Regions from separate parts of the Sorangium sp. So ce836 genome, predicted to be linked through region 1. Evidence: riboswitches for the same ligand, from Rfam matches in the RefSeq annotation. Region 1 holds a riboswitch; each other region holds the start of a gene.
The links. Region 1 has a riboswitch for cobalamin ahead of NQZ70_RS02435 (energy-coupling factor ABC transporter permease). Riboswitches for the same ligand answer to the same signal wherever they lie in the genome.
Positions count from the first base shown of each region.

Region 1 (7,741 bases):
CGGGCGGCCGACACGGTTTCAAGGTTCCTGGCCCCCGCGGGTCGGGAAGCGCGGGCGGAGCTTTCGCGTGCTTCTGCCGCGGGGACGGCCAGCGGGCGGGCCGTCGGCATGGGCGGTTCACCGCGCCCTCGGCTTCGGGTATCAACCGCGGCCATGGAAGCTACGACGATCAAGCGCTTCGGGGTGATCGGCGCGGGCCAGATGGGGCGAGGCATCGCCCAGGTCGCCGCGGCCGCGGGCCTCGAGGTGGTCCTGTGCGACGTCTCGAGGGCGCTGGCGGAGTCGGGCAAGGCCCAGATCGCCGCCATCCTCGCGAAGCAGGTGGAGAAGGGCAAGATGGCCGCGGAGGCGCGGGAGGCGCTCCTCGGCCGCGTGGCGGTCGCGGACGGCATCGCCGGCCTGTCGGGGGTCGACCTGGCCGTGGAGGCGGTGACCGAGAGCTTCGAGGTGAAGAGCGGGATCTTCAAGCTCGCGGACGCGGCGATGCCGAAGGGGGCGATCCTGGCGTCGAACACGTCGTCGATCTCGATCACGCGGCTCGCGGCGGTGACCGGACGGCCTGAGCTGGTCATCGGGATGCACTTCATGAACCCGGTGCCGCTGATGAAGCTGGTCGAGCTCGTCCGTGGGGTGCAGACGTCGGACGCGACGTACGAGGCCGTCCGGGCGCTCGCGGTGGGGCTCGGCAAGACGGTGATCACCTCGAAGGACCAGCCGGGGTTCATCGTGAACCGGATGCTGATCCCGTTCCTGAACGAGGCGTGCTTCGCGCTCCAGGAGGGGCTGTCCACGCCGGAGGACATCGACGCGGGGGCGCGGCTCGGGCTGAACCACCCGATGGGGCCGCTGGAGCTCGCGGACCTGATCGGGCTGGACACGGTGCTCTCGATCGCGGAGGTGCTGCACCGGGAGTTCGGGGACTCGAAGTACCGGGCGCCCACGCTGCTGCGGAACCTGGTGGCGGCGGGGTGGTACGGGAAGAAGAGCGGGCGGGGGTTCTACGTGTACGACGAGAAGGGGCAGAAGACGGGGCGGGCGGTGTAGCGGAACGGGCGCGGCTGCAGCGGAGCCAGCGGAGGAGGGGGCGCGGCTGCAGCGGAGCCAGCGGAGGAGGGGGCGCGGCTGCGACCGAGCCAGCGGAGGAGGGGGCGCGGCTGCGACCGAGCCAGCGGAGGAGGGGGTGCCGCGCGGGGGGCCGGCGGGGGCCCCTCCCACAAACTCGCGCCTTTTGGGGGGCTATTGCCGTGGGAATGGGTGGGTCGGTCCCGGAGGGCGTCTCAAGGAGCACGCCGGCGCTCGGGTTTGTGGGGCCCTACCCCGCCGGCCCCCCGCGCGGCACCCCCTCCTCCGCTGGCTCTCTCCAGGGCGGGACAGGGGTGGAGGGCGGGGCTGCGCTGCGGTTGGGAAGACGGCCTGTCTGCGCGACTCCCCTCGATAGCGCGCGGGCCGTGTGCACTTATCAAAGTAACGAATGAGCGCCACCGCGGGGCATTTGCTGGGGTCGCTCGAGACTCGACGTTCGTTCCATGTCCCAGAGCGGGCGCGTGACCTCCGCTGGAAATCGCTCGCTCGTCGGCTCAGCCACGGGCTCAGCATAGCGGGCCCAGGCGGTCACGAAATGACCCCTTTCCCCGGCGCGCGGCGCGCGCTTCCCCCCGGCGCGGCGCGCTGCTAACCACCGGTCATGACCGCTCAAGAACAGCAGCCGGGGGTCCCTGCTCGCGGTGCCCTCCAGTTTGTCGCCGTCGAGCGCGCGGGCCACGTCGCCACCGTGACCATGCAGCGGCCCGACAAGCTCAACGCCCTGAACCCCGCCGTCCTCGGCGAGCTCACCGCGGCCTTCCACGACCTCCTCGCGCCCGCCGAGGGCAACGAGGTGCGCGCGGCCGTGCTCACCGGCGCCGGCAAGGCGTTCGTCGCCGGCGCCGATATCGCGGAGATGGCCGCCATGAACAGCATCGCCGCGAAGCGGTTCGCCGAGGCAGGCCACCGCCTCGCCGACCTCATCGAGACCGCGCCGTTCCCCGTGATCGCCGCGGTCAACGGCTTCGCGCTGGGCGGGGGCTGCGAGCTCGCCCTCGCCTGCGACTTCATCTACGCCGCGGAAGGCGCCAAGCTCGGCCAGCCCGAGGTGAACCTGGGCGTCATCCCCGGGTTCGGCGGCACCCAGCGGCTGCTGCGGCGGGTCGGCCCCGGCCGCGCGCGCGAGCTCATCTACTCAGGCGACATGATCACCGCCGAGCAGGCGCTCTCGATCGGCCTCGTCAACGCCGTCTTCCCGGCGGCCGAGCTCCTCGCGCGCGCCCGCGAGACCGCCCTCAAGATCGCCTCGCGCGGGCCGCTCGCCGTCGCCGCCGCCAAGCGCGTCATCCTGCGCGGCGAGAGCCTCGACCTCACCGCCGCCAACGAGCTGGAAGCCCAGGCCTTCGCCGCGCTCTTCGGCAGCGAGGACCAACAGCTCGGAATGAAAGCGTTCCTGGCGAAATCGCAGGCCACGTTCACAGGAAAGTGAGTTTCCGAACAGCGGGCCGGAAGACCCAAAAAAAGACCGCGTGTCATGCTGGAGGGGGGCCAGACATGACCGCGGCAGGGAAACCGCAGCGGCGCGGAGAACGTCCGCTGCGGTGCTCGAAATAGCCCGCACGCGCTCCGGGCCGGGGGGGGAAACCGCGCCGGTGCGCATGCGGTGCTCGGAGTGTGGCACCCGGAAGCAGGTTGTCGATAACAAAGTGCAACCGATGCACGCGGATGAGCGGATTGCTCCCAGCACGATGACAGCCAGGAGACGGCGCAGCGCGCACACCGCCGATTCCCGCGAATGCGCGTTCGAGCCGGGCATACCCGCGCGGGAGCAGCGTCCGGCGGAGTCGCTCGCCGCACGCTCGAAAAGAGAGCACGAGAGCCCGCCCCGTCACGTCAGGCTCCGCGACGAAGCGAGCCAGACACGGAACACTTGCTCACAAGTAAAGAGCCAGGACGAACAAAGCACACTGCGGCGAGAAAATCACCGGAACGTGCGCCGCACGCGCGGGGCGGCGCACGCTCCGAGCGGGCCCCGGGGGCGAGCGGCGATCCCAGGACGAGCAAGTAAAGAGACTTTAACTACAGAAACACATCGCTTGCAGCTTTTTCGAGGAAGCTTGTCCGCGTGCGTCTCGGTCAATTTCGCGGACTCCACGTTGCGCGCGGAGGACGCGAGCGCGCATCGCGCTGCCTGTCGGCGCGACAGGGCGGCGCCACGCGCGCAGGACACCACGGCAGCGGCGGACCGGCCGCTCGCAATGGCGCGAGGGCGGGCGCGGGACAGCGCGGGCCCCCGCCGCGCCGGACCTCCGGACGCCGGGAGCGCTCCGCGGACCGCGGCGGGCTGGACGGCACGCGGCGGCAGCCCGCGCGCGCGGTTCGTCACGGAGCTCGGTCCGGCGTGAGGCGCGCCCGCGCGGACCGCGGAGACAGCCGCCGCGAGCGCACCCGCGCGCGCCGCGAGACGGCCGCCGCGAGCGCACCCGCGCGCGCCGCGAGACGGCCGCCGCGAACGCGCCCGCGCGCCTCGGGGCAGCCCCGCGAGGCGAGCGCCTGCCCCGCGGCCGCGGCGCGACGTCCTTGACGCCGGGCGCGAAACGGGACTACCGAGCATCCATCTGACAATCCACACCTCGGGTGCCCTCTGGGCATAACAGGGAAGCCGGTGCGAAACCGGCGCGGTACCGCCACCGTGAGTGGGGAGCCGCCTCCAAAGACCACTGGGCCTCTGAAGAGGCCTGGGAAGGTGGACGCGGCGCTGGGAGCCCGAAAGGCTCCCTGAACCCATGAGCCGGGAGACCTACCCGAGCCCCCCACGAGGTGCAGCTTGCGCACGTCTTCGTGGCGTTCGGGTGCGGACTTCACCCGGAGCGCCGAAATCGGTCTTCACGGCCGCGCTATATCCATCGCCGCCGTGCTCTTCGCGACGCTGCTCGCGCCCCGGCCCGCGGCCGCGATGCACCTCGCGGAGGGCGTCCTGCCGCTCGGCTGGTGCGCGGTCTGGAACGCGCTCGCCCTGCCCTTCGTCGCCGTCGCCCTCCACCTGCTCCGGCGCCGCACCCAGAACGACGCCTTCTACAAGCCGTTCGTCGGCCTCATCGCCGCCGCCGTCTTCGCGATCTCGTGCATGCCCGTGCCGGTGCCGACCGCAGGGACCTGCTCCCACCCGTGCGGCACCGGGCTCGCCGCGGTGCTCATCGGCCCCTGGATGACCGTCCTCGTCACCGTGGTGGCGCTCCTCATCCAGGCCCTCTTCCTCGCCCACGGCGGGCTCACCACGCTCGGCGCCGACGTCGCGTCGATGGGCATCGCGGGCGCGTTCACCGGATACCTCGTCTTCCGGCTCGCGCGGCGCTGCGGCGCGAGCCTCTGGGTCGCGGGGTTCCTGGCCGGCGTGACGTCCGACTGGGCCACGTACGCGACCACGGCGCTCGAGCTCGCGCTCGGGCTCGCGGGCGACGGGTCGGTGGGATCCATGTTCACCGGCGTCGCCCTCGCCTTCGTCCCCACCCAGCTGCCGCTCGGCCTGCTCGAGGGCGCCATGACCGCGGGAGCGCTCGTCTTCCTGCGCGCCCGGCGGCCCGACATCCTCGAGCGGCTCCAGGTCGTCCCGCTCCCCGCGGGGGCGTCGTGACGCGGCGGGCCGCGCACCGCGCGCTGCCGGCGCTCGCGGGGGGCGCGCGCGCCGCGGCGCTGCGGCTCGCCGCCGCGCTCCCGGCCGCCGCCGCGCTCTGCCTCGCCGCGTGCGGCAACGCCTCGTGGGACGGGATCGACGAGGCCGTCGTCCGCCGCGTCGCCGAGGACGCCGGCCGCCACGACACGGGGCCGCTGTTCGCGGGCCTCGAGGGCGACCTCCTGCTCTTCGCGTTCCTCTGGGCAGGGCTCCTCTCCGGCTTCGCCCTCGGCTACTTCTCGCGCGTGCTCTTCGTGGAGCGCGCCGGCCAGCCCGCCGGCAAGCCCGGCGGCGACGGGCTCCGTGCGGATTGACCCCCCCGCGCGGCTCCGCGACGTGGATCCCCGGCTCCGCCTCGGGGCCGCCGTGGCCGCGTGCTGCGTCGCCGCGGGCGCGCGCTCGCCCTGGACGCCGGCCGCGCTGCTCGCCGTCGCGTGCGCGGCCCTCGCCCTCCAGGGCATGAGCGCGGGCGCCGTCCTCCGCGCCTTCGCGCCCGCCGCGTGGCTCGGAGGGCTCGCCGCGGCCCTCGCGCTCGCGCTCACCCCGGGCGAGCCGCTCCTCGCGGGCGCGCCGTTCCCGCTCGACGCGATCGCGCGCGACGGGGCCCGCCGCGCCGCGGTCATCGCCGCGCGCGTCCTCGCGGCCGCCGCGGTGCTCCGGTGGCTCTCGAACGCCGCCGCGCCCGCCGAGATCGAGGCGGCGCTCGCCGGGCTCGGCGCGCCCGCGGCCCTCGTCGAGCTGCTCGCGCTCGCGCGGCGCTTCGCCGGCGTGCTCCAGCGCGCCGCCGACAGCGCGTGGAGCGCCGCCGCGCTCCGCGGCGGGTTCGCGCGCCCGGGCGCCGCCGCGCGCTCGGCCGGCGCCGTCGCGGGCGTCGTGGCGCTCCGGACCCTGGAGCGCTCCGAGCACGCCGCCGTCGCCATGCAGCTCCGCGGCTACCGGGGGGAGCTCCCCGTCGCCGACCGCCGGCCGAGCGCGCCCGCCGCGAACCTCGCGTTCGCCGCCCTCGCCCTCGCGGCCCTCGGGCTCAGCGTCGCCGCCGGAGCGGCGGGATGAGCGCGATCGCCCTCCGTGCCCCCAGGGTCGGCTACCGCGGCGCCGAGCCCGCGCTGCGCGACGTGCGCCTCGACGTCGCCGAGGGCGAGTCCGTGGCGGTGCTCGGCGGCAACGGCGCCGGCAAGACCGCGCTGCTCCGGACGCTCGTCGGGCTCCTCCCCGCGCCCGGCGGCAGCGTCGAGATCGCGGGCCGCCGCGTGGGCTCGCCCTCGGACGCCGTGGCCGCGGGCGCCGCGCTCGTGCTCCAGGACCCGGACGACCAGCTGCTCGGCGCGACGCTCCTCGACGACGTCCTGTTCGGCCCGCGGAACCTGGGCCTGCCCGCGCCCGAGGCGCGGCGCCGCGCCGAGGCGGCGCTCTCGGCCGTGCAGCTCGCGCACCTCGCCGGCCGCGCGATCGAGGCGCTGAGCTTCGGCGAGCGCAAGCGCGCGTGCATCGCCGGGATGCTCGCGATGCAGCCGCGCGTGCTCCTGCTCGACGAGCCGACCGCGGGGCTCGACCCGGAGGGCGAGCTCTCCCTGTGCCGGACGCTGCGCGCGCTCTCGGAGCAGCAGGGGACCACGCTGGTCGCCGCGACGCACGCGGTCGACCTCGTGCCGCTCTTCGCGACGCGCGCGGTGCTGCTCGGCGACGGGCAGGTCCTCGCGGACGGGCCGCCGCGGGAGGTGTTCGCGGCCGGCGAGCTGCTCGCGCGGGCGCGGCTCCGGCGGCCGTGGGTCGCGGAGCTCTGGGCCCGGATGAGCCCGGCCGAGCCAGTCCACCCGCGCGGCCGCGCAGGGCTCCCGCTCACCCTGGAGGAGGCGCTCGCATGCATGACGAAGGGCTCCTGCTGATCGGCCACGGCAGCCGCGACGCCGCGTCGAACGCCGAGTTCGAGGCGCTCGTGGCCGATTACGGCGCATCGCGACCCGGGGTCGTGGTGCAGCACGGCTACATCGAGCTCGCGACGCCGTACCTCGCCGACGCGCTCGCGGCGCTCGCGGCGCGGGTGTCCCGGGTGGCGGTCGTGCCGCTGTTCCTGTTCGCGGCCGGGCACGTGAAGAACGACATCCCCCTGGCGCTCGAGCAGGCGCGGGCCGCGCACCCGGGCGTGCGCTTCTCGGCGGCGCGGCACCTCGGCGTGCACCCGGCGCTCGCGGAGGTCGCGTTCGAGCGGGCCGCGTCCGCGCTGCCGGACGACCCGGCGGCGCGCGCCCGGACGGCGCTCGTCGTGGTGGGGCGCGGGTCCAGCGACCCGGACGCGAACGGCGATTTCTGCAAGATGACGCGCCTCATCGGCGAGGGCCGGGGGCTGCTCCTGGTCGAGCCGACCTTCATCGGCGTCACGCGGCCCTCGGTCGAGGAGACGCTGGAGCGCGTCGCGCGCCAGCGGCCCGAGCGCGTCGTCGTGCTCCCCTACTTCCTCTTCGCCGGCCGGCTCATGACGAAGCTCGCCGAGCAGGTCGACCGCTTCGCGTCGACGTACCCGTGGATCCGCGCGTCGCTCGCGCCCCACCTCGGCCGGTCGAGCGCGCTCTCGGGACTGATCGACGAGCGCGCGCGCCAGGCGCTCGCCGGCGAGTCTCCCCTCCCCTGCGACACGTGCATGTACCGCACCGCCATGCCGGGGCTCGCCCGGGAGGTGGGCGGGCTCAAGGCGATGCTCTACAGCGTGCGCCACACGCTCACGCACACGCAGGCGTCGAACCACCCGCACGCCCACCGCCCGCTGCGCAAGCACGTGCTCGTGTGCGGCAACGCCGACTGCGTGGACCGCGGCAGCCTGGCGCTGCTCGAGTCGCTGCGCCGCCGCGTGAAGCAGGCCGGCCAGCAGCAGCAGATCCGCGTGACGAGGACGTCGTGCATGGGGCGCTGCGGCGAGGGGCCGACGGTCGCCGTCTACCCGGACGGCGTGTGGTACCGCGGCGTCCGCGAGGAGGACGCGAAGGACCTCGTCGAGGAGCACCTGCTCGGCGACCGGCTGGTGGCGCGGATCGTCGACGACATCATGCA
Region 1 is NZ_CP102233.1:632,818-640,558, reverse strand. Features, by position in the region: gene NQZ70_RS02445 (3-hydroxyacyl-CoA dehydrogenase family protein) at 154-1,044, shown strand; gene NQZ70_RS02440 (enoyl-CoA hydratase/isomerase family protein) at 1,685-2,512, shown strand; cobalamin riboswitch at 3,642-3,846, shown strand; gene NQZ70_RS02435 (energy-coupling factor ABC transporter permease) at 3,980-4,657, shown strand; gene NQZ70_RS02430 (hypothetical protein) at 4,654-5,010, shown strand; gene NQZ70_RS02425 (CbiQ family ECF transporter T component) at 5,000-5,749, shown strand; gene NQZ70_RS02420 (energy-coupling factor ABC transporter ATP-binding protein) at 5,746-6,582, shown strand; gene NQZ70_RS02415 (CbiX/SirB N-terminal domain-containing protein) at 6,558-7,741, shown strand, end outside.

Region 2 (7,741 bases), 6.0 Mb from region 1:
GTCCTCGTCCGGATCCGGGCTGCGGATCGCGGAGCCGGCCAGCGGGTTGGCGACCACCCGGAGCCCGGAGCGGGACAGGAGCAGCTCGGGGCTCGCGCCGATCAGCGTCCGCGGCCGCGAGCTCGGGCCGCGCTCCGAGCCGGACAGGCCCGCGATCGGATCGGAGAGGTTGGCGGCGAAGGTGTAGCCGCTCCGGTTCTGCTGCGAGAGGCGCTGCAGGACGGCGCGGAGGTCGACCGCCTCTCGCAACGTCATCTCCAGCATCCTGGAGAGGACCACCTTGCTGAGCGCCTCGTTCCGCATCAGGCCCACGGCCAGCTCGACGCCGCGCACGTAATCGCGGGGCTCGGGGACCTTCCGCAGCGTCTGGAGCGAAGCCGGCGGCTGGGGTCTGAGCGCGTCGGCCGCGGCGCTCAGCGGCCCGGCGCTCTGGATCGCCTTCGGCACGATGAGGTGCGCGGGCGAGGTGCTGTTGAACGGCACCGCGCCGACCGCCATGGGGACGCCGTGGCCGGCCCGCCCCTGCGCCGCGAGCACCCGGGTGATGCGGTCCGAGAGGCGCTCGCCGCGGTCGGTGCCGATCGTCTCGAGGATCATGTCGTGCACGCCCTGCGCGAGGAGCGTGCGTGTCGGCGACGCGAAGAAGAACGCCGACTCGGGGGTGTATTGCTTGAGGATCTGCCCGGCGTTCAACGAGGGATGGGCGACGGCAGCCGGCATCGATATGGAATTCATCGAACACTCCTTGAAAGGTGTGGAATCGCGGGGCGCCCGCGGCGCGGCGCTCGGGCCGGAGCGCGGCGATGTCACCGCGCGGCGGCGGCGGCGCTTCCGGCGCTGACGCGGGAGCGCGCGATCGCCGCCGCGCCGCCGCGGGCCGCGCGCTCGGGACCCGGCGCGCCGCGGGTCTCACGGGACGGACGTGCAGCGCGACGCCGCATCGGGGCGCGCCGGCAAGGGCTCGGCCGCCGCGCCTCCGGGGCGAGCGCGAAGCGCCGGGGCACGCGCTCCGCCCGCGAGGGCGTCGAGGCGCGGCGTCGGCGCGAACGTCGAAATGGGCACGTCGTCACATCCAGCTCCGATGGGCTTCGAGAGCCGCGTGGGCTCGGTTCATCGGGCTCTGGACGTGAAGTCGCTGGCCGCTACAGAAACCTGATAAGGAAAATCAGTTTCAACTAACCCATGACATGTTCAATACGAACTGTCAAGGTTTCCTGCGCTGGCCACCGAAGGGGGCCAGCGAGCGAGCCGTGGGAATGAGCCGCGCCGGGCCAGCGCTTCTCGCGTTGACATTCCACGCGAGGTGTGAAACGAGTCGCCGCGCCATCGGTGCTCGCCAGGCCATCGCCCGGCGAGCTGAAAAGGGAACCCGGTGAGAATCCGGGGCTGCCCCCGCAGCGGTGAACGGGAACGACCATCACCATCGAGCACTGGGCCGCGCTTGAGCGGCCTGGGAAGCGGTGATCAGTAGGAGAGCGTCCGGCGACGGCCGCAGCGCCCGTGAGTCCGAAGACCTGCCGAAGGTGCGTGCGCCGGCGATCCGGCGCGCGCTGACCTGAGCCTTCGAGGGGAAGGCGCGCAGGCTCTGGACCACCTCGCTCACGCGCGGTGCCGCAGCCCGTCCCGCAGTCCCTCCGATTCGGCTTTCAGCTCACCCGAGCAGTGCTGGGTCGACGCGGGCAGGCGGGCGTGAATGGTTCAATCTCTTGAGCGTGTGAGGCGCCGCCGGCGGAGCGACGGCGCGGGGTTCTGGCTCGTGCTCGCCGCCGGCAGCGCCGTGGCGCCGGCAGCCATCGCGGAAGAGCTGCGCGGGGCAGGGGCCGAGCAGGGGGGCGGTCGCGCGGCCGCCGCCGCAGCCACGCTGGAGGTGCGCGTCGAAGGGGATCGCGTGCGCGCGCCCGCCCCGCCAAAGGACAGGTCCGTCGCCGGGTCCGTGCTGGGCCGCGACCGCCTGGCCGGCGCGGGGATCGAGGCCGCGGACGTGCTCCGCACGCAGCCGGGCGTCCAGGTCACCGAGTCCGGCGGCTTCGGCGGACCGGCGACCGCCGCGATCCGAGGCGCGACGGCCGCGCAGACGCCGGTGTACCTCGCCGGCGTCCGCCTGAACGACGACGTCGCCGGGACCGCGGATCTCTCGCTCGTGCCCCTGTGGCTCGTCGAGCGCGTCGAGATCTACCGCGGCAACGCTCCGATCGAGGCCGACCGCCTCGGGCCTGGCGGCGCGATCTTCTTCGAGCCTCGACGGCCGTCCCGGACCACGGCCAGCGTGGGCGCCACGGCAGGCTCGTTCGGCGCGAGGCGCGGGTGGGCGTTCGCCGGCGTCAGCGCGGGCCCGGTGAGCTCGATCCTCGGGGTGAGCGCGGAGGCCGCGGCGAACCGCTACACGTTCGTCGACGATCGCGGGACGCTCTTCGACGCGAGCGACGACACCGTCCAGCGCCGGCAGAACGCCGACACGCGCACGATCGACGCCTGGGCGCTCGCGCGCGTCGATCTCGGCCACGGCGCGACCGTGGACGTGATCGCGAACGGCACGGGCCGCGAGCAGGGCGTGCCGCGGCTCGCGCTCTTGCCGTCACGGGAGGCGCGCGGGGCATTCCGGCGCGCGCTCGCGTCCGTCGTGGCGCGGGTTCCGTTCGGCGACGAGGCGCAGCACACGCTCGAGGCGCGCACCTCGTTCATCGAGGCGCGATCCGAGTTCCACGACCCCCTCCTCGAGCTCGCGCTCTTCACGCGCGAGCTCCGCCTCGCCGGCCGCCGCCTGGAGCAGACGCTGGGCGCGACGCTCCATCTCTCCGACCGCCTGAGGGTGCGGCCCATGCTCTCCGTCGCGCGGGAGGGGATCTCGCGCGCGCCGGACGACATCCCGCTCGCGCGCGCGCGGCGCTCGTTCGCGCGCGGCGCCGTCAGCGCGGAGCTGCGCCTCGGCGAAGGGCTCGCGCTGCACGTCCTCGCGAGCGGGGAGTGCCACGCCACCGGCGTGGACCCGGAGCGCCCTTGCGACGCGCTCGCGCCGACCGGACGCGCCGGCGTGGAGGTAGGGAGCGATCGACTCCGGGTCCTCGCGACCGTGGGCCGCTACCTCCGCGTCCCGACGCTCGGCGAGGTGTACGGCATCTCCGGCGTCGTCCACGGCAACGCCGAGCTCGAGCCGGAGGCCGGCGTCACGGCCGAAGTCGGCCTCCGGGCGCAGACGCGGCCCGGCGCGGTGCTGCGCGGCGCCTACCTCGACGCGTTCGTGTTCGGGCGCGCGACCTCCGGGCTCATCGCGTACGCGCGCGCCGGCCAGGGCTACGTGGCCCCGTACAACGTCGGGCGCGCCCGCGTGTTCGGCGCGGAGCTCCTGACCGGGGTCGAGGTCACCTCGTTCCTCCGCGCCGAGATCGCGGCGACGCTCCTCGATCCGCGGGACACGACCCCGGAGCGGACGACCACCAACGACGTCCTTCCGTTCCGCGCTCGCCTCGTCGTCGCGCCGCGCCTCCGCGCCGCGTGGACGCCTCCGGACCGCGGCGTGCTCTCGGGCGCCTCCGGCGAGCTCCGGGCCGTGTACCAGTCGAGCCGGTACGCCGACCCCGCCGGCCTCGGCGTGATCGCGGAGCAGGCGACCGTCGACCTCGAGGCGGAGGCGACGTGGTTCGGAGGTCACCTCGCGACGCGAGCGCGCGTCGCGGATCTCCTGGACGCGCGGCGCACGGACATCGTCGGGTATCCGCTCCCGGGACGGAGCGCGTTTTTCACACTGGAGTCGACATGGTGAACATCCGTCGTTATTGCCTCGCGCTCTCGATCCCGCTCCTCGGCTGCAACGTGGATCCGCCGCCGCCGTCGACGGGCGGTGTTCGAGGCGGCGGCGGGAGCGAGCCGGACACGCCGGGCGCGTGCGAGCGCGGCGTCGTGGTCGTGACGAGCGATTACCAGTCGACGAACATCGCGATCGCGAAGCTCGACGGGACCACGCTCTCGCCCTCGTTCGTGTCGAGCGGCGCAACAAAGCCGGGGCTCAGCCTCGCGCTGTCGGGCGACGTGGACGTGCCGGCCGCGGCGCCGCCGTCCGGCCACGTCGTCCTGATCGACCGGTATGGAACGAACGTGATCACCTGGATGGATCTCGAGACCGCCGAGGTCATCGCGCAGCTCCCGGTCGGACAAGGGTTCGAGTCGAACCCTCACGACTACATCGAGGTGGGCGAGGATCGCGCGTTCGTCTCGCGCTTCGGGAGCAACCCGACCCCCGGCGGCGAGCCCTTCGACGAGGGCGGCGATCTCCTCATCCTCGACACGAAGAAGCACGCCATCGAGGGGCGCATCGCCCTTCCGGAGGAGCGAGAGGGTCTCCTGCCGCGTCCGTCGGGGATGACGCGCGTCGGCGACGACGTGGTCGTGTCGCTCGGCCGGCTCGCAGCCGACTTCTCGGACGAGGGTGAAGGGCGCTTCGTGGGCGTCTCGCCGGCGGAGAACGCCGTCGCGTGGACGGTGGACATCGAGGGGCTCCACGGCTGCGGACGTGTCGCCGTGTCGCCCTCGGGCGAGCGGCTGGCCGTCGCCTGCTCGAGCCGCTTCGACGCGGATGCGATGAAGTTCGATCCGGCGACGAGCGACATCGTGATCTACGACGCGCGCTCCACCCCTCCCAGGGAGATCGAGCGGCTCGGCGTGGCCAGGGAGCTCGACGCCGGGATCCAGCCCTCGCTCGCCTTCGCGTCCGAGGACGTCCTCCTCGCGAAGACCTACGGGGGCAACGCGTCCGCCGGCGACAGCGTCTTCTCCGTGACCGTCGGCACGGGCGACGTGACGTTGCTCGGCGAGGCGAGCCAGCCCTTCGTCTTCGGCGGCGTGCGCTGCTCGCCTGGTTGCGGCGATGTCTGCCTGCTGAGCGACGCGGAGAGGAACAAGCTCCGGCGCTGGAAGGTGACGGCGAACGGAGCGCTCGAGGCGCTGGAGGACGTGACCGTCGATACCCAGATCGGGCTCCCGCCGCGATCCATCGGCGGACTCTGATGCGGCGCCCCAGCGGCGGAGGACGGGTGAGATGACCATGCAAGGAATCGGTGCCGAGCACGCCACGAGCGCGCGTGAAGAGCCGGCGGCCTCGCGTCCGGGGGGCCGCGCGCTCGTCGCGTACGCCGTCTTGCTCGTCGTGCTCGCGGCGGTCGCCGCGGCCTCGCTCGCGCTCGGCCCGGCGAGCCTGTCCGACGCGGGCCTCCGGGCGACCCTGCTGACGCTGCGCGCCGCCCGCCTCGGGGCGGCGCTCCTCGTGGGCGCGGCGCTCGCGGTCGGGGGCGTCGTGGTGCAGGGCCTGTTCCGGAACCCGCTCGCCGAGCCGTCGGTCCTCGGCACGACCGCGGGCGCGGCGCTGGGCGGCAAGATCGCCCTCCTCGCCGTGGAGCTCACCGTCGCCGAGCGCGGGATCCGCGGGCTGCCCCCGGAGATGGTGCTCCCGGCCGGATGCCTCGCCGGGGCGATCGTCGGCCTGGGGCTCGTGCTCGCGCTGGTGCGCGCGCCGGGAGATCTGCTGAGCATCCTCCTCGTCGGCTTCCTCCTCTCCTCGCTGTTCATGAGCCTCGGGAGCCTCGCCACGAGCCTCGCGCAGGAGCGCTGGGAGCTCGGCCGCGCCGTCGTCGCGTTCGCGCTCGGCGGCCTGTCGGGCACGAGCCCCAGGCACGTCGCCCTGGCCGCGCCGCTCGTGCTCGCCGGCGTCGTCGCCGCGTGGTTCTGGGGAAAGCCGCTCGACCTGCTCCTCTCCGGGGAGGAGGAGGCGGCGTCGCTCGGCGTGGACGTGCCCCTCGTGCGCCGCTTCTGCATCCTCTGGATCGCGGTGCTCACCGCCGGCGCCGTCGCGCTCGGGGGCAACGTCGCCTTCGTGGGGCTGCTCGTGCCGCACGCGCTGAGGCCGTTCCTCGGCGTCGACCATCGGCGCCTGATCCCCGTCGCGGCGCTGGGCGGCGCCGTCTTCGTCGCCGCGTGCGATCTCGCCGCGCGCCTCCTGCCCGCGCGCGGGGAGGTGCCGCTCGGCGTCATCACCGGGCTCATCGGCGCGCCGGCCTTCCTGGTGCTGCTCGCGCGCTCGCAGCGGGAGGCCGAGCGCGGCTGAAGCCGTCGGTGTGGCCGGGCTGCGCGTCCGTCGCGGGGGGCGGGTCGTCGTCGACGACGTGTCGTTCACGGCGCCCTTCGGCGGCGTGCTCGCCGTGCTCGGTCCGAACGGGGCGGGCAAATCGTCCCTCCTCAAGGCGCTCGCCGGCGTCGTGCCCTCCGAGGGCGACATCCGGCTGAACGGGCGCCGCGCGCGCGAGCTCCGCGCGCCCGAGCGAGCGCGCCTCGCCGCGTACGTCCCGCAGCAGTCCGAGCTCCGCTCGCCGCTCGCGGTCGCGAGCGTCGTGGCGCAGGGCCGGTACGCGCACCACGTCGGGCGCGTGCGCGCCGCCGCGGCCGACGAGGAGGCCGTCGATCGCGCGCTGCGGCTGACGAACACCACGCCGCTCGCCTCCCGCCCCTTCCCCGCGCTCTCGCAGGGCGAGCGGCAGCGCGTGCTGCTCGCGCGGGCGATCGCGACGGAGGCCAGGATCCTCTTGCTCGACGAGCCGACCGCTGCGCTCGACGTCGGGCACGCCCTTCGCCTCTATGCGCTGCTCCGGCGCCTGGCGGCCGACGGCTACTGCATCGTCGTGGTGCTCCACCCCCTCGCCGAGGCGCTCGACTGGACCGACGCCGCGGTGCTCATGGATCGCGGCCGGCTGCGACAGCAGGGCGAGACGCGCGACGTCATCAAGCCCGGCGCCGTGGAGTCGATCTACGACGTGCGGCTCGTTCCAGGCGGCGCGCTCGGCTTCCGCCTGCCCATGGATCCGGAGGGCCCCGGCCGGGGAGCGCTGCCATGAACGCCCTCGCCTGGATCAACTACGGCGCGCTCGCCGGCGCGCTCGCCCTGTCGGTGGCCGCGGCCGCGCTGCCGCGCTCCTCCGACCAGCGCGCGCCGGCCGGACCGCAGGACACCGCCGCGCGCTCGGTCGAGGCCGCCGTTCCGGGGGCGAACCCGGCGTCGATCGAGGATCATGCGGGGGTCGCCGTCACGCTCCGCGACTTCCGCAGGATCGCGTCGGCCAGCACGGTGGCGGACGCCCTGCTCGTGGAGCTCTGCGAGCCCGACCGCGTGGTCGCGTTCACCAGGTACGGCGCGCGCCGCTCGCCGCGCGGCTACAGGTACGCGGGCAAGGCCCGCGTCGAGGACACCGCCGACATCGAGGCGCTCCTCGCGCTGCAGCCGGACCTCGTCCTCCTCAACGGTTACGGCGACCCGCGCCGGATCGCGCGCCTGCGCGAGGCGGGCCTGACCGTCTACGATCTCGGCCCGATGCGCGGGCTCGCGACCCTCGTCCCCAACGTGCACGAGGTCGCCGCCCTGGTCGGCCACCCGGAGCGCGGTCGGCGGTTCGCGACGGCCCTCGTGCAGGGCATGGCCGCGGTGGCCGCCGATCTCCAGCCCCCGCAGCGCCGTCGCGGCATGTACCTGAGCGGCTACGGCGGCCGTCTCTTCGGAGGCACGGCGGGCACCAGCTACCACGACGTGCTCACCTCGGCAGGGCTGGTCGACGCGGCAGCGGCCGCGCAGCGCGACTGGCCGGAGTACACGCCGGAGCACGTGCTGACGCTCGATCCCGACGTCCTGGTGACGAACACGGGGATGCGGAAGATCCTGTGCGGCCAGGCCGGCCTCGACCGGCTGCGCGCCTGCAGCGCGCCC
Region 2 is NZ_CP102233.1:6,654,430-6,662,170, reverse strand. Features, by position in the region: gene dhbC (isochorismate synthase DhbC) at 1-735, opposite strand, end outside; cobalamin riboswitch at 1,311-1,537, shown strand; gene NQZ70_RS24165 (TonB-dependent receptor) at 1,694-3,760, shown strand; gene NQZ70_RS24160 (YncE family protein) at 3,754-5,001, shown strand; gene NQZ70_RS24155 (iron ABC transporter permease) at 5,033-6,094, shown strand; gene NQZ70_RS24150 (ABC transporter ATP-binding protein) at 6,105-6,878, shown strand; gene NQZ70_RS24145 (ABC transporter substrate-binding protein) at 6,875-7,741, shown strand, end outside.
Region 2: it holds a riboswitch for cobalamin, as region 1 does, so the genes downstream of both, NQZ70_RS24165 (TonB-dependent receptor) here and NQZ70_RS02435 (energy-coupling factor ABC transporter permease) in region 1, are expected to answer to the same signal.

Region 3 (7,741 bases), 6.0 Mb from region 1:
CTCGGCCTGCCGCTCGACCAGGTTCCCGCGGGCGCGCTCGTCCAGGCGTGGGACGCGTCGCGGCACGAGGAAACGCCCGAGCGTCGCGGCATTCTCCGCCCCGGCGACGATGTCGCGGCATGGAGGAGCATCTCCCTGCACTTGTCGGCCAAGCTCCGCGCCCTCGGACGGTACGAGCCGCGAGCTTACGCGGGGGACGCGCTCCTCATCTCCGCGCAGGCGTCCCGCGGCCCGTCGCTCGATCTCCCGCCGGATCGTGGGTGGACGCCGATCCTCGTAGGGCGCTTCGACATCGAACCTCTCGATTGCGGGCACTACGACTTCTCGCTCGCTCCCATCGCGTCGCGCGTCGCCGCGATGGTCGTGCGCGTGCTGGAGCGGACGGCGAACGCCGCTCCCCGATCCATTTCACAGGAGATTTCTCGATGAGCGATCGAGGGCGCTGGCTCATCAGGAGCGCACCAAGCGCACGGCCCCGCGCGCGGCTCCTGTGCTTGCCCCATGCGGGCGCAGGCGCGTCGCTCTTCCGCCTCTGGCCGGAGCGGGCGCCAGATGCGGTCGAGGTCGTTCGCGTCCAGCTCCCCGGTCGGGAAGAGCGCGCGCGCGAGCCGCCGTCGCTCTCGATGACGGAGGTCGTCGCGGCGATCGAGCGCGAGCTCGGCGATGGGCCGCCGACGGCGATCTTCGGGCACAGCCTCGGCGGGCTCATCGCGTTCGAGCTGGCGAAGCGCCTCCATGAGGCTGGCGCCACGCCCGCGCGGCTCTTCGTCTCCGGAGCGCGTCCCCCGCACCTGCCCGATCCGCACCAGCTCCACCGCCTGCCGGAGCCGGACTTCATCGAGGCGCTACGGCGGCGAGGCGGAATCCCCGACGATGTCCTCCGGCACGCCGAGCTCCGCGACATGGTAGGTCGGCTGCTGCGCGCCGACCTCGCCCTCGCGGAGACCTGGCACCGCCCCGAGCCCGTCGCCCTGCCGGTGCCCATCACCGTGTGCGCCGCAAGGGCCGACGCCGTGGTTTCCTGGGAAGCGACCGGGCATTGGAGCCTCTGCTCGACGCGGGGTTACGAGCGCGTCGAGCTGCCCGGAGACCACTTTTTCATCAAGCAGCACGACGCGCTCGTGATGGCCGCCGTGTTCCCCAGGATCCTCCAGGCCACCGCGGCGCGATGAGCGACGTCACACCTTCCATGCAGCTACGCGTCCGCGGGCTGGACAAGACCTACCCCGGCGGCGTCCGCGCCCTGTCCGGCATCGAGCTCGACGTCGGCCCCGGCCTCTTCGGCCTGCTCGGGCCGAACGGCGCCGGCAAGAGCAGCTTGATGCGGACGCTCGCCACGCTCCAGCGGCCGGACGCAGGCTCGATCCACCTCGGCGAGACCGACGTGCTCGCGGATCCGGCGGCGCTCCGGCGCCGGCTCGGCTACCTGCCCCAGGACTTCGGCGTGCATCCTGGCGTGACGGCGCGAGGGCTGCTCGATCACATCGCGTTGATGAAGGGCATCGTGGACGGCCGCGAACGCGCCCGCGCGGTGCATGAGCTCCTCGAGCGCGTCAATCTCACGGGCGCCGCCGATCGCCCGGTGGCGGAGTTCTCCGGCGGGATGCGGCAGCGCGTCGGCATCGCGCAGGCGCTCCTCGGCGCCCCGCGGCTCGTGATCGTCGACGAGCCGACCGCGGGGCTCGATCCGGCGGAGCGCAACCGGCTTCACCAGCTCCTCTCGGAGATCTCCGGCGAGGCTATCGTCCTGCTCTCGACGCACCTCGTGGACGACGTCGCCAGCCTCTGCGGCGACATGGCGATCCTCGCCGGCGGCCGGATCGTCCGCCGCGGCTCTCCCTCAGCCGCATGCGCGGAGCTCGATGGCAAGCTCTGGCAGGCGCGTGTGGCGCGCGCGCGGCAGGCCGAGGTCACCCGCGGAGTCCGGCCTCTGCAGGTGTCCCCGAGGCTCGGCGATGTCGTGGTCACCGTGGTGAGCGCGACGCGGCCCGGCGAAGCGTTTGGCCCGAAAGCGCCGGAGCTCGAGGATCTCTACCACCACAGCCTGCACGAGGCGTCCGCGTGACGACGCCCTCGGCTCAGGGTTTCGGGCAGCGGGCGCTCTGGGTGAGCGCCGTGGCCCGCGGCGAGCTCAGGCGCCAGCTCCTCGGCTCCGTGAACCTCATCCTGATGGCGTCGCTCGTCGTCCAGACGTGCATCTACGCGCTGAACTCCGAGTACATGGCGCAGATCGGCGCCAGCGATGTCCCACGCAACTCGCCGTACGTCATCTACCACTTCACGAGCGACAACGGCTTCTGGCTGATCTTCTTCCTCGCGCACATCATGACGAGCGCGGTCGTCGACGACCTGAAGCACCGCTTCGCCGAGGTCGCCTACACGTTCCCCTGCGGGCCGAGGACGTACCTCTTCGGCAAGTACCTGGGCGCGCTCGCCTCCGGGCTCGTCGTCGCCGCGTCCGTATCGATCTCCTGGGTGCTGGTGCCCATGGCGATGCGTCACCTCGCCGGGCGCGCCGACCTGTTCATGCCCACGCCCTGGAGCGCGGTCGCGCACGCCTATGCGCTGTTCCTCGTGCCGAGCGTCTTCGGATTCGGCACCCTCTACTTCGCCGCGGCCGTGCGGAGCGGGCGCTCCGCGCCTGCGTATGCGCTGTCCTTTCTCGTCATGGCCGTCTGGATGGTTGGTATCCTCGTGCTGTGGCGAGGGGGCGTGGACCGCGAGGCAGGGGAGTGGCTCGACCCCATCGGCTATAACTCCGTCGCCGCGCAGCTCTCGTACTGGACGGCCGAAGAACGCATCCGCGGCACGATGAGCCTGACGGGGCCGTTCCTGGCGAACCGGCTCGGCGTGATGGGAATCGGTGCGCTCGCGCTCGTCGCCGCTTTCGCGAGGCCGAGCGCGGAGCGGCTCCTCGTCGGCTACCAGCGGGGCGAGGCCGGTGGATCACGGGGGGTGTGGGGCCGTGGGCAGGCGACCCGGAGCCCCGGGCATCCATCCTGCGCGCAGACCTCGAGCGAGGCGCCCGCGCTCCCGAGGCACGAGGCGAAAGCGCGCTTCGACACCCGAGCGCAGGGCCGCGCGGTCGCGCTCGTCGCGTGGCAGCTCCTCGCCGAGAGCCTCCGCGCGCGCGGCACCCGGATGGTGCTGCTCTTCGGGCTGATCCTCATGGTGGCGAGCGCCATGTTCCAGCTCGACGGCGGGGCGGACGGCCCGCAGCTGCCCTGGGCAGGCCTCGTGGGGCTGCGGCTCGTGGAGTTCTTCTACATGCCGACGGCGATCTTTCTCTGCTCCTCCGCTGGCAGCTGGGTCACGCGCGAGCGGGACGCCGGCTTCTCGCAGATCCAGGACGCGCTGCCGGCGCCGACGTGGGTGATCGCGCTCCCGCGCGCGCTCGCCCTCGCGGGGCTCGCCCTCGCGCTCGCGCTGGCCCCGACGCTGAGCTTGCTCCTCGTGGAGCTTGCGATCGACCGCGCCACCTTCGCCCCGCGCGAAGGCATGTTCTTCGCGCTCGCCGTCATCTGGCCCGCGAACCTCCAGGTCGCTGCGCTGGCGCTCTTCTTCTACAGCGTGGTCTCGCGCCGCGCGCTGGCCCATTTCCTGGCGTTCAGCGCCGTCTTCCTCTGCGTCATGAACCACTCGCTCAGCGTGGTCTCGCAGACGGCGCTCCAGTACGCGATGCCGATCCACGTCTTCTATTCACCCCTCACCGGCCTCGCGCCGTGGATCACCCAGGCGATCTGGGTGAACGGCTGGCTGCTGTCGGTGGCCGCGGCGATCGTGTTCGCCGCGGTCCTCTGGTGGCCGCGCGGCACGGAGCTCGCCTTCCGGGCTCGGCTTCAGCGCGCGCTGCGCGAGCGCTCGTCGGGCCAGATGATGGTGCTCGGCGGGATCGTGGCCGTCGGCGCCCACTGCGGGCTCCGGGTGTACAGGGCCGTCAACATCGAGAACAGATACCGCTCGCCGGGAGAGGAGCGCGCAGAGGCGGCCTTGTACGAGGTGACGTATGTCGGGGTCGCTGCTGCCCCGAGGCCGCGTGTGATGGAAGGAAAGCTCGAAGTCGAGCTCCGCCCGGCGGAGCGCGAGGCGCGCATCGCCTACGAGCTCACGCTGGAGAACGGTGGATCGCGGCCCATCGAGGCGCTCGACTTCGACGTCCCGGAGAAGCTCTCCCTCGCCGCCATCGACGCGGAAGATCGAACGATCGCGTCCTGGGACCGCGACGATCGCCTGCGGCATCACCGGATCACGCTCGGGCGGCCCCTGGAGTCCGGAGAGACGGTCCGCGTCACCTGGCGCGGCGCGGCGGCATGGCCGTCGTTCGCCAACGAAGGCAAGCCGCACCCGATGTCCTCCGAGGGGGCCTGGCTCCAGGACCGCGACCTGCTCCCCAGGCTCGGGTACGATCGGCGACGAGAGCTCCGCGCCGAGGGTTACCGTCGCGAGCTTGGATTGCCAGCGCGGCGCCCGCTCCCGAGCGCCCCCGATGCGGCATCTTCCCAGCAAGCGTACGGCCTGGAGAGCACGGCGTTCCCCTTGGCCGTCACCGTGCGGGCCCCGGACGCGCTCGATCTGGTGGTCTCCGGCGCGGCGGAGGGGCACGGGCAGGTCGAAGGGCGCGTGTCCGGGTCCGAGCGGCTCGCCATCGTCGCTGGCCGCTACGCGCGCACGAGCGGCACCTTCGGGGGCGCAGAGGGCGAGGTGTCCGTCGACGTCTACCACCACCCCGAGCGGGTCTCGGTGGCGCGCGCCTTCCGTGATGCGGCCGTCCGGTCGCTCGGCGCCTTGTCGGCGCGCTACGGCGATTATGGACGTCCACGCGTGCGCATCGTCGAGGTCCCGAGGGAGATCAAGGCGACAGGGCTGTTCGGCGACGTCCTGCTCCTTTCCGAAGAGGATGGCTGGGACGACGCTCCCGAGAACCCGGGCGTCCTCTTCGCGACGGCGCGGCACCTGTCGAAGCGCTGGTGGATCGATCGGCTGCACCCCGCCCTCGTCGCCGGTTACGCCACGCTCGGAGAGGGATTGCCCGTCCTGAGCGGCCTCGTCACCGTCGATGCCGTGCTCGGCCGGGAGACCCGCAGGGCGATCTCGGACCGCATCGGCGAGAAGGTGCTGCGCTCGATCGCGGAGGCGCGCGAGCCTGTCGTCCCGCTGATGGAGGCGGACGCGGGCGCGTACGTGCCGCTCTACGCGGGCCTCGCGATGCAGCGGCTTCGCGATGAGCTCGGCCCGGACGCCTTCGACGGCGCGCTCCGGCAGCACCTCGGCGCGCAAGGGGGCCGGGGAGCGCCGGGTGCGAGCCTCGCGTCCCTTGCCTCGACATGGGAGGCGCTGCCCGGCGCCGGCTCGGCCGCACAGGGCTTGCGAACCGTGGAGTCCTGGGCTGTCCGCGCCCTCTCGGCCGACGGCGTGCCCGGCGAGGACGGGCGCTGGAATATCAGCCTGGATCTCGCGTTCACGCCATACACGTTCGAGGGGCACGCGTGGCGCCCTTCCGTCGCGCCGGCCTCGGCGCAGGCTCCCATGACGCTCGCGCTGCTCGACGACGCCGGCAATGAGCTCTCCCGCGTGCTCGCGACGCGCAGCCCCGGCGCCGATCGCGTGACGTTCACGTCGGAGCGCCGTCCGGCCGCCGTGGTCGTCGACCCGGATCGCGTGCTCCTCGATCGCAGCCCGCAGCAAGATCGCGCTGCAGTTCGGCGCGCGGGGGTGCGCTGGACGCGCTGAGCGCCGCCGTGGTCCGCCCCCGCTTCCGCGGACAGTCTCACCATGCGCGAGCGCGGCTACATGGGCCTTATCCGAGCTCCATCGGTTCATGCAGGCGAGCCGCGTGTGCGGTCGCACGTCACGTCAGTCACCAAGATAGTTGAGCGCCTGGGCGTCGAACTGCCGCTCGAGCGCCTTGGGGGCGATCGGGTCAGTGTGCCGCGAGCGCACGCGGCGAAGGCTTGTACGGCCAAGCCCGGCGCATCGATCTTCGACAGTGGACGCGCTGCATTCGTCCGCTCGTCCTGCCCCCACCCCAACATCTCGCTTGACCTGCGCATCGCACCGCCATATGTAGTGCCTCGTGTTGGTGCCCTTGGCTTCGGCCCGGGGCTCAAAAGGGAACCCGGTGCGAATCCGGGGCTGCCCCGCAGCGGTAAGCGAGAACGATCTCCACGACGAGCACTGGCCTTCGGGCTGGGAAGCGGTGGACCGTAGGAACCCGGCGCCAGCCGGAGCGCTCGCGAGCCCGAAGACCTGCCAACATCCTGCGTCGGGGAGACATCCCGCGCCGGTTTGACCTGGAAGCCTCGAGGGAGGCGGGGAGGTCCGAGCTGGCGCAGACGCACGCGCCGTCCCGGTTCCGATCCGTCCCCCGAGCTTTCTTTCGCAAACGCCCGCGGGGGCGAAGGGTCGGTCCGATGATCATTTCCCAAGGTTCAGCGCCGCTGCGCGTCGCGGCCGGCGCTGTGCGCATTTCTGCATCTTCTGTCGCCGCAGCGCTCCTCCTGCTCTCGCCGCCGGCCTTGGCGGACGCCTTTGACGAGTACGCGGGGAACACGTCGTATACGTTCGACCTACCCGCCATCGCCGACGGTTGGTCCATAGCCCTGGACGGGTTCCCGACGACATCGGAGGAGATCGATGGCTACGAGCTGGCCGGGCGGCTCCTCGTCGCCAACGATCAGACCGTGTACCTCCAGAAGAACTATGGATCGGGCGTCTACGTGCCCGTCGCGACGCTGAGCGACGGGCCGATGGATCCGAGCTTCCTCGCCATCTCGCCGGACGGCAGCACGATCGCGCTCGGCGTCGGCTACGGGGCGCCGCTGCTCGTGTTCCCGAGCTCGATCCTCAGCGTCACCTCGCCGCCCGACCTGCTCAGCCACGGGGACGTGATCGAGCTCGACGTCGATTACTACGATGGGGCCTGGTACGGTAACGACGCGCTCGTCATCAACGGTGGCTGGAACGGGCCGGGCGGCTACACGAGCGGCGTCTACGCCCTCGATCTGACCGCGCCGCAGATCGCGGAGATCCCGCTGATCACGAGCATCCCCGGCGCCTCCGGGGGGATCGCCGTGGACTCCGCGGGCAACCTCGTCACCGGGATCGGCTACCAGACCTCGCCCAACCGGACCGGCGAGCTCAGGATCTGGGCGGCGGCCGACATCCAGGACGTCATCGACGGCACGGCGAGCGCGTACGCCTACGGCGGCAGCGAGGGCTCGCTCCTGGCGAGCAACGTGCTGAGCGCGGCGGCGCTCGGCTTCGACGGGGACGACGCCCTGCACGTGGGCGGCGGGGACGCGTTCGGCGTCGGCGGCGCGAGCGAGAACGGCTATGCCGCGCTCATCCGCGCCAGCGTGGTGGCGAGCGTCGTCGGGGGCAGCCAGACGCCGGTGAACGAGGGGAGCTCGTCGCAATACCTCGAGCTGACGCCTGACGCGTGCGAGGACGACAGCGCGACGTCGCCCATCGCGTTCGTCGGCCACACGAGCGCCCTGGCGATCGCCTGGAACCCGTCGGGCGACGAGTACTCGTCCCCCGCGGGGCAGTGCTACTCGGCCGGGAGCGCCTCGGACTTCTGGGAGATCGGGGTGACGCCGAAGGTGACGCTGTACTTCCCCGACGGCGCGCCGGACGCCGACAGCGACGGCGTGCCCGACGGCGCGGACAACGCCTACCTCACGGCGAACGCGAACCAGCGAGACACCGACGGCGACGGCTTCGGGAACATCGCGGACGCGGA
Region 3 is NZ_CP102233.1:6,637,678-6,645,418, forward strand. Features, by position in the region: gene NQZ70_RS24090 (non-ribosomal peptide synthetase/type I polyketide synthase) at 1-429, shown strand, start outside; gene NQZ70_RS24095 (thioesterase II family protein) at 426-1,172, shown strand; gene NQZ70_RS24100 (ABC transporter ATP-binding protein) at 1,190-2,065, shown strand; gene NQZ70_RS24105 (ABC transporter permease) at 2,062-5,730, shown strand; cobalamin riboswitch at 6,061-6,269, shown strand; gene NQZ70_RS24110 (dockerin type I domain-containing protein) at 6,516-7,741, shown strand, end outside.
Region 3: it holds a riboswitch for cobalamin, as region 1 does, so the genes downstream of both, NQZ70_RS24110 (dockerin type I domain-containing protein) here and NQZ70_RS02435 (energy-coupling factor ABC transporter permease) in region 1, are expected to answer to the same signal.

Region 4 (7,253 bases), 6.0 Mb from region 1:
CGGCGGCGCGGGCGGCGACGGCGGCGACGGCGGCCACGGCGTGGGCAGCGGCGGTGCCGCGGGCGACGGCGGCGCGGGCGGCGACGGCGTGGGCAGCGGCGGTGCCGCGGGCGACGGCGGCGCGGGTGGCGGCGGCGGCGGCGGCGTCGTTGACTGCACGGGCGCGGAAACGGTGTTCGCCTCCGAGGTGGTAAGCCACCTCTTCGGGCCGGGCCCGAACTACGGGCAGGACAGGTTCCCGAACATCGCCTTCGGTCCTCCCAAGGGCGGAGGTTGCTGCGGGGGCTCGACCGACGTGGTGTCACTCGGCAACGGCGGCACCGTCACCTTGGGCTTCTCGGGCAACCTCATCGTCGACGGGCCAGGACCGGACTTCATCGTCTTCGAGAACCCCTTCGAGACCGGCCCGACCACCGTGTTCGCCGAGCTCGCGACCGTCGAGGTGAGCCAGAACGGCGTCGACTGGATCGCCTTCCCGTGCACCGCCGCGGCGGCCCCCTACGGCTCCTGCGCCGGCTGGCACCCCGTGCTGGCGAACGCCGACACGAACATCCTCGATCCAACCGACCCCGAGGTCGCGGGCGGCGACGCCTTCGACCTCGCCGATCTCGATCTCAGTTTCGCGCGCTACGTGCGAATCACCGATCGGCCGGATTTGACCGGCGCGACGGGCGTCTTCGATCTCGACGCCGTGGCGATCGCCAACGCATCCTGCCCCTAGAGCACCTATCAGCTTGAAACGCCCGAGAATGAAGAGATTCGGACCACAGAGGCACAGAGAGCACAGAGGGGAGAGAAGAAATGGGAATTTTTAATTCTCTTCCCTCGGTGCCCTCTGTGCCTCTGTGGTTCATTTTCTCGGGTTTCAACCCGTTCGGTGTCCTAGCTCGACGATCTGCGCGCCGTCGCGCACCGCTGACGCGCAAACCTCGCTCGACCGTGCACGCCCTCTCGTTCTGAAGAGCGTCGGACAGGCAGCACAGGCCTGGACGGTCGCGCGCGCATCCGTCGTTGGACAGCGATCGCGCCACATCCATGCGCTCGCCCGGACCCCCAACATATCGCTTGACCGGAGTCGCGCACCGCAATATGTAGTGCCTCATGTTGGTGCCTCGGGCTTCGGCCCGGGGCTTAAAAGGGAACCCGGTGCGAATCCGGGGCTGCCCCGCAGCGGTAAGCGAGAACGATCTCCACGACGAGCACTGGCCCTCCGGGCTGGGAAGCGGTGGACCGTAGGAAGCCGGCGAGAGCCGGAGCGCTCGCGAGCCCGAAGACCTGCCGACATCCTGCGCTGGGGAGACATCCTGCGCCGGTTTGGCCTGGAAGCCTCGAGGGAGGCGGGTGGGTCCGAGCTGGCGCTTATCCTCGCGCCCGTCCCGGTTCCGACCCCCTCCCGCGTTGTCTTCCTTTCGCCCGCGGGGGCGAGCGGTCGGTCCGAAGGCTCTCCTGGAGAGCCGGCGCGCTCGCGCGCATCGGCTGGCCTCTTCGCTCTCGCGGTCTCGACGCGAGCGGTCTGGAACCGCTCCGAACGAAGCGTGACGAGGAGGATTGCCATGCTGAGCGACACAGTGACGACGAGCAACGGCGCGGCGCCGTTGCGGGCGCGGAGCGCGAGGACCGGAGGCGCCGAGGAGGCGCCCCCGCACACGACGATGCGGGTGAAGAAGCGCAACGGGTCGAGCGAGCCCGTCGACGTCAACAAGATCGTCCGGGCGGTGAGCCGCTGCTGCCTCGCCCTGTCCGACGTGGACGCGCTCCGCGTCGCCACAAAGACGATCAGCGGCCTCTACGACGGCGCGACGACGCGCGAGCTCGACCAGCTCTCCATCCAGACGGCGGCGTCGCTCATCGCGGATGAGCCCCAGTACGCGAAGCTCGCGGCGCGCCTGCTCGCGACCTATATCGACAAGGAGGTCCGCAATCAGGAGATCCACGCCTTCTCGCAGTCCGTCGCCGTCGGGCGGCGGCTCGGCCTCATCAACGAGCGGCTCCACGGGTTCGTCGCGCAGAACGCCCGCAAGCTGAACGACGCGATCGAGCCGGGGCGGGACCATGAGCTCGAGTACTTCGGCTTGCGGACCCTCTACGATCGCTATCTCCTCAAGCACCCCGAGACGCGCCTCGTCATCGAGACGCCGCAGCAGTTCTTCCTCCGGATCGCCTGCGCGCTGTCCGAGACGGCGGCGCAGGCCGTCGAGCTCTATCGCCTCTTCTCGTCGCTCGACTACCTCCCGAGCTCGCCCACGCTGTTCAACGCCGGGACGAGCCACGAGCAGCTCTCGAGCTGCTTCCTGCTCGACTCGCCGGAGGACCACCTCGAGACCATCTACCAGCGCTACACCGACGTCGCGATGCTCTCGAAGTTCTCGGGCGGCATCGGGCTCGCCTACCACCGCGTGCGGTCGCGCGGCTCGCTCATCGAGAGCACCAACGGGCACTCCAGCGGGATCGTGCCGTGGCTCAAGACGCTCGACGCGTCCGTCGCGGCCGTGAACCAGGGCGGCAAGCGCAAGGGCGCCTGCTGCGTCTACCTCGAGCCGTGGCACGCCGACGTCGAGGAGTTCCTCGCGCTGCGCGACAACACCGGAGACGAGGCCGCGCGCACGCACAACCTGAACCTGGCGAGCTGGGTCCCGGACCTGTTCATGAAGCGGGTCGAGGCGGACGGCGAATGGAGCCTGTTCGATCCCAAGGACGTGCCCGATCTCCCCGATCTCTATGGCGACGAGTTCGAGCGCCGTTATGCCGAGGCCGAGCGGGCGGGCCTCGCCAAGAAGACGATGAAGGCGCGCGAGCTCTACGCGCGGATGATGCGCACGCTCGCGCAGACGGGCAACGGCTGGATGACGTTCAAGGACAAGGCGAACCGCGCCTGCAACCAGACGGCGCTGCCGGGCCGGACCGTGCACCTCTCGAACCTCTGCACCGAGATCGTCGAGGTGACCTCGAAGGAGGAGACGGCCGTCTGCAATCTCGGCTCGATCAACCTCGCGCGCCACACGGCCGCGCGCGCGGACGGCACCGTCGCGTTCGATTTCGACAAGCTCGCGCGCACGGTGCGGACGGCGGTCCGCCAGCTCGATCGCGTCATCGACCTCAACTACTACCCCATCGCCTCGACGAGGCGCTCGAACCTCCGCTGGCGGCCGGTGGGGCTCGGGCTCATGGGCTTGCAGGACGTGTTCTTTCAGATGCGCCTGCCCTTCGACGCGGAGGCCGCGCGGGAGCTCTCGAGGCGGATCTCCGAGGAGGTGTACTACCACGCGCTCTCGACGTCCGCGGACCTCGCCGCCGAGAAGGGGCGCCACCCGGCCTTCGACGAGACGCGCGCGGCGCGCGGCGAGCTCCAGTTCGACGCGTGGGGCCTCGTGCCGCAGGACGAAGCGCGCTGGGAGGCGCTCCGCGCCCGCATCCGCGCCGAGGGGCTGCGGAACTCGCTGCTCGTCGCGATCGCGCCGACCGCCACGATCGCGTCGATCGCCGGCTGCTATGAGTGCATCGAGCCGCAGGTGTCGAACCTGTTCAAGCGCGAGACGCTCTCGGGCGACTTCCTGCAGATGAACCGCTATCTCGTCGCGGAGCTCAAGCAGCGCGGCGCCTGGACCGACGCGGTGCGCGCCCGGCTCAAGCTCGCGGAGGGCTCGGTCCAGGGGCTCGAGGAGCTGCCGGAGGAGGTCCGCGCCGTGTACCGGACGGCGTGGGAGATCCCGATGCGGTCGCTCATCGACATGGCCGCGGATCGCGGCGCCTTCATCGACCAGAGCCAGTCGCTGAACCTCTTCGTCGAGAACCCCACCATCGGCCAGCTCTCGAGCATGTACTTCCACGCATGGAAGAAGGGGCTCAAGACGACCTATTACCTGCGCTCGCGCCCCGCGACGCGCATCGCCAAGGCGACCGTGGGCGCGGCGCCGGACCTCCCGCCCGCGCCGGCGAAGGCGGCCGCGGACGTGGCGTGCGCGCTCGAGAACCCCGAGTCCTGCGAGGCGTGCCAGTGAGCCGCGTGAGCCGCCCCGCGCGCCTGCTCGATCCGGGCCTCTGCCTCACGCTGCGCCCGATGGGGTATCCGGCCTTCTTCGAGATGTACCGCGCCGCCATCAAGAACACATGGACGGTCGAGGAGGTCGACTTCTCGACGGACGTGGGCGACCTGCGGAGGATGACCGCCGCGGAGCGCCACCTCGTGCAGCGCCTCGTCGCGTTCTTCGCCACGGGAGACTCCATCGTGGCGAACAACCTCGTGCTCAACCTGTACAGGCACATCAACGCCCCGGAGGCGCGGATGTACCTGTCGCGGCAGCTCTATGAAGAGGCATTGCACGTCCAGTTCTATCTGACGCTCCTCGACACGTACATCCCCGATCCGGAGGAGCGCCACCGCGCCTTCGCCGCGGTCGAGAGCATCCCCTCGATCCGGAAGAAGGCCGATTTCTGCATGCGCTGGCTCGACTCCATCGAGTGGCTGGGGAGGCTCGAGTCGCGCTCCGAGAGGCGGCAGTTCCTCCTCAACCTCGTCTGCTTCGCCGCGTGCGTCGAGGGGCTCTTCTTCTTCGGCGCGTTCGCGTACGTGTACTTCCTGCGCTCGCGAGGCCTGCTCCACGGGCTCGCCGCGGGGACGAGCTGGGTCTTCCGCGACGAGAGCGCGCACATGCGCTTCGCCTTCGAGGTCGTGAGCACCGTGCGGCGCGAGGAGCCCGAGCTCTTCGACGCCGGCCTCTCGCGGTCGATCCTCGACATGATGGATGAGGCGATCGAGTGCGAGGCCCAGTTCGCGGAGGATCTCCTCGGCGCCGGCGTCGCGGGCCTGTCGGCGCGCGACGTGCGCCGCTACCTCGAGTTCTGCGCGGACCAGCGGCTCGTCACGCTCGGCATGCCGCGGCGCTACGGGGGGAAGAACCCGCTGTCCTTCATGGATCTGCAGGACGTCCAGGAGGTCACGAACTTCTTCGAGCGCCGCGTCTCGGCGTATCAGGTCGGCGTCGCCGGGGAGGTCGTCCTCGATGCCTCCTTCTGACGTCGAGCGGGCCGCGCGCGGCCGCTTCGTCCTCGTCGCGCTCGACACGCACGGCACGCCCAGGGGCGTGCCGCCGCTCCAAACCATTCAATCGTCCTGAGAAGGGAACGGGGTCTCACCATGTCCGTGCTCGCAACATGTCTCGGTTATCCGCGTTTCGGCGTCGCTCGAGAGCTGAAGAAGGCGCTCGAGAGCTACTGGTCGAAGAGCTCGCCTGCGACCGAGCTCGAGGCGACGGCCTCGATGCTCCGCCGCCGGCACTGGTCTGCGATGAGCTCGCTGGGCATCGACCACATCCCGAGCAACGACTTCTCGCTCTATGACCACATGCTCGACATGGCGATCGCCGTCGGCGCCGTGCCGGCGCGCTATCGCGCCATCTCCGATCCGCTCGTTCGCTACTTCGCGATGGCGCGGGGCCTCCAGGATCGCGCCGCGGGCGTCGACGTCGCCGCGCTGGAGATGACGAAGTGGTTCGACACGAACTATCACTACATCGTCCCCGAGCTCGACGCCGGGCAGCGGTTCGAGCTGGACGCGTCGAAGCTCGTGAGCGAGCTCGAGGAGGCGCGGGCGCTCGGCGTCGAGACCCGTCCCGTGGTGGTCGGGCCGGTCACCCTCCTGCTCCTCTCGAAGCTGGCGCCGGGGTCGCCGTCCGGCGCCAGCACGCTGGACCTCCTGGATCGGCTGCTCCCGGTCTACGAGGCGCTGCTCGGGACGCTCGCGGACCGGAACGTCGCGTGGGTCCAGGTCGACGAGCCGTGCCTCGCGCTGGATCTCGACGCGCGCGCGCAGGACGCCTGCCGGCGGGCGTTCGCCCGGCTCGCCGCGTGCACGAAGCGGCCTCGAGTCCTCCTCGCGACGTACTTCGGCGCGCTGGGCGAGAACCTCTCGCTCGCCGCCGCGTCGGGCGCCGACGCGCTCCACGTGGACCTGGTGCGCGCGCCGGAGCAGCTCGACGCCGCCCTCGCCGCGCTCCCGCGGGCGATGTCCCTCTCGGTGGGCGTGGTCGACGGCCGGAACATCTGGCGCGCCGACCTCGACGCCGCGCACCGGCTGGTCCGGCGCGCGGTCGCGGCGCTCGGGCCGGAGCGGGTCGTGGTGGCGCCGTCGTGCTCGCTCTTGCACGTGCCCGTCGACCTGTCCGCCGAGAAGCGGCTGGACGCCGAGCTGCTCCGCTGGATGGCGTTCGCCGCGCAGAAGCTGGCCGAGCTGCGCGCGCTCGCCGACGCCGCCGCGACGGACGCGCCAGGCTCGGCGCTGTTCGCCGAAGCGCGGAGCGCGCTCGCCGCGCGGCGCGCCTCGAAGCGGACCCGGAACCCGGAGGTCCGCGCGCGGGTCGCCGCGGTGGACGACGGGATGCTGCGCCGGGCGTCGGCGTTCCCCGAGCGAGCGGGGAAGCAGCGCGCGCGCTTCGGCCTCCCGGCGTTCCCCACGACGACGATCGGCTCCTTCCCGCAGACGGGCGATGTCCGCGGCGCGCGCGCCGCGCTGCGCGCGGGGCGGATGACGCCGGAGCAGTACGAGCGCTTCCTGAAGGACGAGACGCGGCGCTGCGTGGAGAAGCAGGAGGCGATCGGGCTCGACGTCCTCGTGCACGGCGAGTTCGAGCGCAACGACATGGTGGAGTACTTCGGCGAGCAGCTCGACGGCTTCGCCTTCACCGAGAACGGGTGGGTCCAGAGCTACGGCTCCCGGTGCGTGAAGCCGCCCGTGCTCTTCGGCGACGTGTCGCGCCCCTCCGCGATGACCGTCCCGTGGTCCACGTTCGCGCAGTCGCTCACGGCGAAGCCCATGAAGGGCATGCTCACGGGGCCCGTCACGATCCTCCAGTGGTCCTTCGTGCGCGACGATCAACCCAGGAGCGAGACGTGCGCGCAGATCGCGCTCGCGCTCCGGGACGAGGTGGCCGACCTCGAGGCCGCGGGCATCGCCATGATCCAGGTCGACGAGCCGGCCATCCGCGAGGGGCTGCCGCTGCGCCGCGACGCCTGGAGGGCCTACCTGCGGTGGGCCGTGGACGCCTTCCGGCTCGCCACGAGCGGGGTCCGCGACGAGACCCAGATCCACACGCACATGTGCTACTCGGAGTTCGGCGACATCCTCGACGCCATCGCCGCGATGGACGCCGACGTGCTCTCGATCGAGACGTCGCGCTCCAGGATGGAGCTCCTCGCGGACTTCGCGCGCTTCCGCTACCCGAACGAGATCGGCCCGGGCGTCTACGACATCCACTCGC
Region 4 is NZ_CP102233.1:6,645,939-6,653,191, forward strand. Features, by position in the region: gene NQZ70_RS24115 (hypothetical protein) at 1-721, shown strand, start outside; cobalamin riboswitch at 1,089-1,298, shown strand; gene NQZ70_RS24120 (ribonucleoside-diphosphate reductase subunit alpha) at 1,554-3,998, shown strand; gene NQZ70_RS24125 (ribonucleotide-diphosphate reductase subunit beta) at 4,058-5,014, shown strand; gene metE (5-methyltetrahydropteroyltriglutamate--homocysteine S-methyltransferase) at 5,135-7,253, shown strand, end outside.
Region 4: it holds a riboswitch for cobalamin, as region 1 does, so the genes downstream of both, NQZ70_RS24120 (ribonucleoside-diphosphate reductase subunit alpha) here and NQZ70_RS02435 (energy-coupling factor ABC transporter permease) in region 1, are expected to answer to the same signal.